2 regions of the Paenalcaligenes sp. DL 309 genome follow, and region 2 is predicted to be linked to the other one. Evidence: predicted binding sites of a transcription regulator. Region 2 holds the regulator's gene; the other holds the start of a gene.
The links. Region 2 encodes LexA, which represses DNA repair genes until DNA is damaged. Its sites were predicted from a motif close to ACTGTATNNNNATACAGT; they were not measured.

Region 1 (3,424 bases), on a different contig from region 2:
AGCGACTAATGCAACGTATTCACGGTTAATTTAACGGAAAATCAATCATGGTTATGCGGTTAGCGAATCACTCTTTGTTTCAAGGTTGGAGTAAGGCGGAGTTAAAAGCGTTATTCGCTGAATCGAGTCCGCAAGATTATAAGATGGGAGAGGTGATTTTTAAGCGAGGGCAGTACAGTACAGCTCTTTATTTCATTGAGGCAGGACAGGTGCAATTACAGTTAACATCGCCTAAAGGAGTGGTTAAGAAATTTACCACTCTGCATGCTGGTGAAAGTGTGGGTGAGGCGTATATGCTCATGGATAAGCCTTATGGTATTGATGCGGTGGCATTAAGTCCGGTAAATATGAGCACCGTGTCGCAAAAGTCATATTTTGAATATATAGCACAACACCCCCATTTAATGCGTTTACTGGTGGCTAGTCTCAGTGAGCGGCTTTATTACTTATTGGGTGATCTGTTTACTGCAAGGCTGCATTCAGGTACTCAGCGGGTGATTTGCTATTTACTGGAAGATTCGTTCTTGAGCTCAGGACCCCGTATTAGCTTAACGCAGCCTAAATCGAAGATAGCCGCCGCGTTAAATTTAACGCCGGAACACTTTTCTCGCATCTTAAATGACTTGTCATCACGCGGTTTTATTGTGGTAGAAGGGCGGCATATTGAGTTTTTAGATATAGAAGGACTGTTTGCTTATGAGCGCTAGTTTTTCTTTTCTCCACCTAAAGCGTCTAGCAACTCAGTAATCAACACATTCAGCTCTGTGCTCATCAGTAAAAAATCACTATCAAAGCTTTGGGCTTCATCTTGAGCGTTTTGTTCTTGTTGGTCGCTAAGTAAGTCTGTGGGAGTTAAACGTTTGACTTCTAAGCCGTCTGTTAGAACAAAAGAGATTTTATCTGCCCACGTAAGTGCTAAGCGAGTGCATTGTTTACCCTCACTAATATGCTTACGTACTTCGTCACTATCTAGATTATGACGAGCATAGCGTACTATCGCACGGCTTTCGCCAATTGCACGTAGCTCCGTATCTTGATCTATAGAAAATGGGTAAGGGGCGGTGAAATCAGCCAGCCAGCTTGTCATGGCGGTGCTAGGAGAGAGTTCAGTATAAACTGGTACAGCAGGAAACACCTCAAAGGTTTTAGCTAATAAACCCATCACTTCATCTGCAGTAGCCGCTGCGGCAGCATCTACGGCTAACCAATGGTTTATAGGATCTATCCATACAAAAATCTCCCGCTTTACACTAAAGGCGCGTGGTAACAGTTCTAGAATTAGATCGTCTTTCAGATCTCTCATCTGTTTGCGCCCCACCTTATAGCCTTGCTCTGCGGCTTTTTCTTTGGCACGTTCACGAGCGATTTGATTAATCACAGTGGTGGGCAACAGTTTTTTCTCTGCTTTAGCACACAATAAAATTTGCCCTTCAATACGATGCACTAAATCCGTATCCTCGCGCGGAGCTGTCCAGCCTAAGCTAACCGGATCTTGGCTGCCACCAGGTGTAAAAGCCTGTTTAGCAATGGCTTCGTCTATGGACTCTAGCTTCCACTCAGGGTGCAGACGAAAAAAACGTAAATTTTTAAACCACATAATTAAATAATACTTAATACAATAATAAATGAAAAAACAGACTTCAATTGTACGCACAAATACAGCACGCTAGGCTGAAAGTGCAGTTTTTTTAGCCATTGCTATTACTACATAGAGCAAAATAAGCGGAAATCTATTAAGCTAAACGATATGAGGTGTTAGTTAAAAGTGATTCGCCATCTGTTTATTTATACAGTACAATAAGAGCATAGCGATAACAATGAATATGGGCAAGCGCTCATTAATACAAAAAGGATAGTTACATGGATGATAGGCGTAATAAAGCAGTAGCTGCAGAGCGTGAGAAGGCTTTAGCCGCAGCATTATCTCAAATTGAAAAACAGTTTGGTAAAGGCTCCGTGATGCGTTATGGAGACAATCAAGTGGAGCATGATATACAAGTGTGTTCTACTGGTTCTTTAGGCCTTGATATAGCCTTAGGCGTTGGTGGTCTACCTCGTGGGCGTGTGATTGAGGTGTATGGCCCAGAATCTTCGGGTAAAACTACCCTTACCTTAGAAGTGATTGCAGAAATGCAAAAACTAGGCGGTACCTGCGCTTTTGTTGATGCTGAACATGCTTTAGATGTGCAGTATGCCTCTAAACTGGGGGTTAACCTTAGTGATCTTCTTATTTCTCAGCCAGATACCGGTGAGCAAGCCTTAGAAATCACAGAAGCGTTAGTGCGCTCGGGTTCTATAGATTTAATTGTGCTGGATTCGGTTGCGGCACTTACCCCCAAGGCTGAGATTGAGGGCGACATGGGAGACTCTTTACCCGGTTTACAAGCCAGACTCATGAGTCAAGCTTTGCGTAAACTTACTGCCGTTATTAAACGCAGTAATTGCATGGTTATCTTCATTAATCAGATCCGTATGAAAATTGGGGTAATGTTTGGTAATCCCGAAACCACTACAGGTGGTAATGCATTGAAGTTTTACTCTTCTGTGCGCTTAGATATTCGCCGTATTGGTGCAGTAAAGCGGGGTGATGAAGTAATAGGTAATGAAACCCGCGTTAAGGTAGTAAAAAATAAAGTAGCACCTCCTTTCAAGCAAGCTGAGTTTGACATCATGTATGGGGGCGGTATTTCACGTGAGGGTGAAATTATCGATTTAGGAGTGAAGGCTGAAATCGTCGATAGGGCAGGTGCTTGGTATAGTTACGAAGGCACACGTATTGGTCAAGGCAGAGATAATTCCCGTGAATACCTACGAGAAAATCCGGCGTTAGCACGTGAGATTGAAAACAGAGTCCGTGCCCACCATGGTATTGCTCCCCTAGAAGCCATCGTAGAGGAGGCCAAAGAAGAAGAGACTCCAACAGCAACAAAAACTGCGGCTAAAACAATTACAGACGACAAATAAGAGTGTTAATGCCTTATGCGTGAATTTGGTTTTGATGCTAACGATAATGATGAGGATTTTGAGCAGCTCGTAACTGAAGAGTCTAAAAGTACGAGCGCTGCCACAAACGCTACGCGCAAAGGGCCTAGTTTAAAAGCTCGCGCTATTGATTTTTTATCACGGCGTGAGCATTCGCGTTTAGAATTACGGCGCAAATTACAACGTCATAGTGATGATCTAGATGAAATTGATGCATTACTGGATGAGTTGCAAAAAGAAAATTGGCAGTCTGAAGCGCGTTATGCCCAAAGTCTTATTAATAGACGTGCGTATAAGTTTGGTACGGCTCGCGTAGTTCAAGAGCTGCGCCAAAATGGTGTTGCAGATAGTCATATAGAAGCGGTGCGTGAGCAGTTACAAGAGTCTGAGTTTGAGCGTGCCTTAGAAGTGTGGGAGCGCAAATTTGGCTTTGTTCCTGAAG
Region 2 (3,424 bases):
GTGTCAGGACGTTCTAATAAGCTCTTAGTAGCAGATAAACGCATCTGCTCTATGTGCTCGTTAATGGAAGAATCTTTTTCTATGAATAAATCTCGTGAAGGCACATAGGCTTCCGGTTGATAATAATCATAGTAAGAAACAAAGTATTCAACGGCATTTTTAGGGAAAAACTCGCGCATCTCCGCATACAGCTGCGCAGCTAACGTTTTATTTGGCGCCAACACAATGGCTGGCCTGCCACTGCGTGCAATTACATTCGCCATGGTGAAGGTTTTACCAGAGCCTGTCACACCTAACAGGGTTTGGTACATCAGTCCATCTTCCAGTCCTTCTATCAATTGATCTATAGCTGCAGGCTGGTCGCCAGCAGGTGGATAAGGCTGAAATAATTGAAATGGACTATTCGGATATTGAACAAATTGCGGTGTAAAGGTTTGCATACTGCCCCCACATTAGTAGATACTTCTATTATCACATTAATTTTCGGGCATTTGCCCGCTTCTGTTTACCCCCTCTTATTATTCAACTATGACTTCCCTATTTAACAGCGTTAGCCAAGCGCCACGTGACCCAATTCTTGGCCTCAATGAACAATTCAATGCCGATTCCCGCGCTCACAAGGTCAATCTAGGTGTAGGCGTTTATTATAACGAGCAAGGCTCTATGCCTTTACTGCCGTCGGTAGCTACCGTAGAGCAACAACTAGCCGAGCAACCGGCTGCCCGAGGTTATTTACCCATAGATGGCATGAGTTCTTATAATTTAGGCGCTCAACATCTGCTCCTGGGTGCTGAGGCTGAAGCTATTGTTGCTGGTCGTGCTGTAACTATCCAAAGCTTAGGTGGCACTGGTGCCCTTAAAGTGGGTGCTAGCTTTTTGAAAACCTTAATTCCTAACGCCAAAGTGGCTATTAGCAATCCTAGCTGGGAAAACCACCGCGCGTTATTTGAAAATGCCGGCTTTGAAGTAGTTGAATACCCTTACTACAACCCCCATACCAAAGGCTTAGACCTAGAAGGTATGTTGCAAGCGTTAGAGCAACTGCCCGCTCAAAGCATTGTGGTGTTACATGCCTGCTGTCACAACCCCACAGGCATAGACCCAACCTTTGAACAATGGCAACAAATTGCCGACATACTAGTAGCTAAACAACATATTCCTTTTATGGATATTGCTTACCAAGGCTTTGGTGCAGGCTTAGAAGAAGATGCCGCAGCTGTACGTATGCTGGCGCAACGCCAAATCCCTATGCTAATTAGCTCTTCTTTTTCTAAATCCTTTGCTTTGTATGGTGAGCGCGTGGGTGCACTCACTGTGCTCACCACGGATGCCGAACAAAGCCCACGGGTATTAAGCCAGTTAAAACGTTTAGCACGCACTAATTACTCAAACCCTCCCACCCATGGGGCAAAAATCATCAGCACCATATTTAACAATCAACCGTTGCTACAACAATGGCAAGGTGAACTCCGCCATATGCGTGAACGCATTAAGCAGATGCGTCATCAGCTAGTAGCCAAACTTAAAGAGCACGGCGTAGAACAAAACATGGATTTTGTTCTAGAGCAAAATGGTATGTTTTCTTATTCAGGTCTCACACAACCTCAAGTGCAAAAACTGCGTGATGAAGATGCTATTTATATATTAGACACGGGACGCATCTGTGTAGCAGCGTTGAACGATACTAATATAGATACCGTAGCAGCGGCTATTGCTCGCGTATTACGTTAATACATCAAAAAAGAAAATAAAATCAAGGGAACTAAGACATAACGCCTTAATTCCCTTGATTTTTTTACACTTTTAACTGACAATTGGGCTGTATATAACTCCAGTCCAATAGGTGCTTTGTGAAACTTACCGCACGTCAACAACAAGTCTATGATTTAATCCGTACTGAAACTCAACGTACGGGCTTTCCTCCAACGCGCGCAGAGATAGCACGCATCTTTGGTTTTAAATCGGCTAATGCTGCTGAAGATCACCTTAAAGCACTTGCTCGCAAAGGCGCTATAGAATTAATAGCGGGTACTTCGCGCGGTATACGCCTTCTAATAGACTCAGAAGAAACGAATAAGCCTTCCTTGCCTATTATAGGTCGAGTAGCTGCGGGTAGCCCTATATTAGCCTCTGAACACATAGAACGAGAGATTGATATTGAGCCTTCTTTATTTAGCCAACCTGCTGACTACTTACTGCGTGTACGCGGCCTTAGTATGCGTGATGCTGGCATTTTAGAAGGCGACTTACTCGCCGTTAAAAAAACCTCTGAGGCGCGTCATGGGCAAATTGTAGTAGCTAGACTTGGTGATGAGGTTACCGTTAAGCGCTTACAACATATAGATAAAAAAATAGCGCTATTACCTGAAAACCCCGATTTTGAACCTATTATTATCACCTCTCAAGATGACTTCACTTTAGAAGGCATTGCAGTAGGACTGATTAGGGATCAGGCATTTCATTAATTATGGGGGCTAGGCCCCCATGATTAATTAATGCTTGGTCACACCCGCTTCACCTGCAGACACCTTAGCGGCTACGGCTTCAGCTGTAATGCGTGCTAATTCCTCATCAGACAATGGCACAGGCATATTTTCTAAAGCGACCTCTAAAACGCGATCTATCCAACGTACTGGAATAATCTCCAAGGTGTTTTTCACGTTATCAGGAATCTCAGCTAAGTCTTTGACGTTTTGCTCAGGGATCATCACGGTTTTAATACCACCGCGCTGTGCTGCCAACAACTTCTCTTTCAGACCACCAATTTCTAATACCTCACCACGCAAGGTAATCTCACCTGTCATGGCGACATCAGCACGTATAGGAATACCGGTTAAAGAAGACACTATAGCTGTGGTTATAGCAATACCGGCTGAAGGGCCATCTTTAGGAGTGGCGCCGTCTGGAAAGTGAACGTGTATATCTCGCTTCTCAAACACCGGATCAGCAATGCCCCACTGTTGCGCCCGTGCACGTACTACCGTACGAGCCGCTTCTACCGACTCCTTCATCACGTCACCAATAGAGCCTGTACGTTGTATTTGCCCTTTACCTGGTACGTCCGCAACTTCAATGGTGAGTAAATCACCACCTACTTCAGTCCAAGCTAAGCCCGTGACTTGGCCGACCTTGTTTTCAGTCAAAGCAACACCAAAGTCATAACGGCGTACACCCAAGTAATCATTAAGGTTTTCGCTATTGATCACAATCACATCGGCCTTCTCGCCTTTTTTCAGACCCAAGCTCAATGTTTCGTGTACCACTTTACGACACACTTTGCTGATTTCACGCTCTAAGGAACGAACACCTGCCTCACGTGTGTAGTAGCGCACAATATCGCGTACCGCTTCTTCTTCAATTTGCATTTCACCTTTTTTAACACCATTGTTTTTCATCAACTTTGGTATTAAATGCTTGAAAGCAA

Region 1: the regulator LexA is predicted to act here: its motif matches at 1,777-1,794, upstream of recA (recombinase RecA).

What each region holds. Positions count from the first base shown of each region.
Region 1 is NZ_JBYBKW010000006.1:167,401-170,824, reverse strand. It holds gene hemN (oxygen-independent coproporphyrinogen III oxidase) at 1-34, shown strand, start outside; gene AC2UZJ_RS09730 (Crp/Fnr family transcriptional regulator) at 48-707, shown strand; gene AC2UZJ_RS09725 (recombination-associated protein RdgC) at 704-1,597, opposite strand; gene recA (recombinase RecA) at 1,861-2,964, shown strand; gene recX (recombination regulator RecX) at 2,980-3,424, shown strand, end outside.
Region 2 is NZ_JBYBKW010000001.1:90,852-94,275, forward strand. It holds gene uvrB (excinuclease ABC subunit UvrB) at 1-440, opposite strand, end outside; gene AC2UZJ_RS00420 (amino acid aminotransferase) at 529-1,731, shown strand; gene lexA (transcriptional repressor LexA) at 1,851-2,465, shown strand; gene lon (endopeptidase La) at 2,493-3,424, opposite strand, start outside.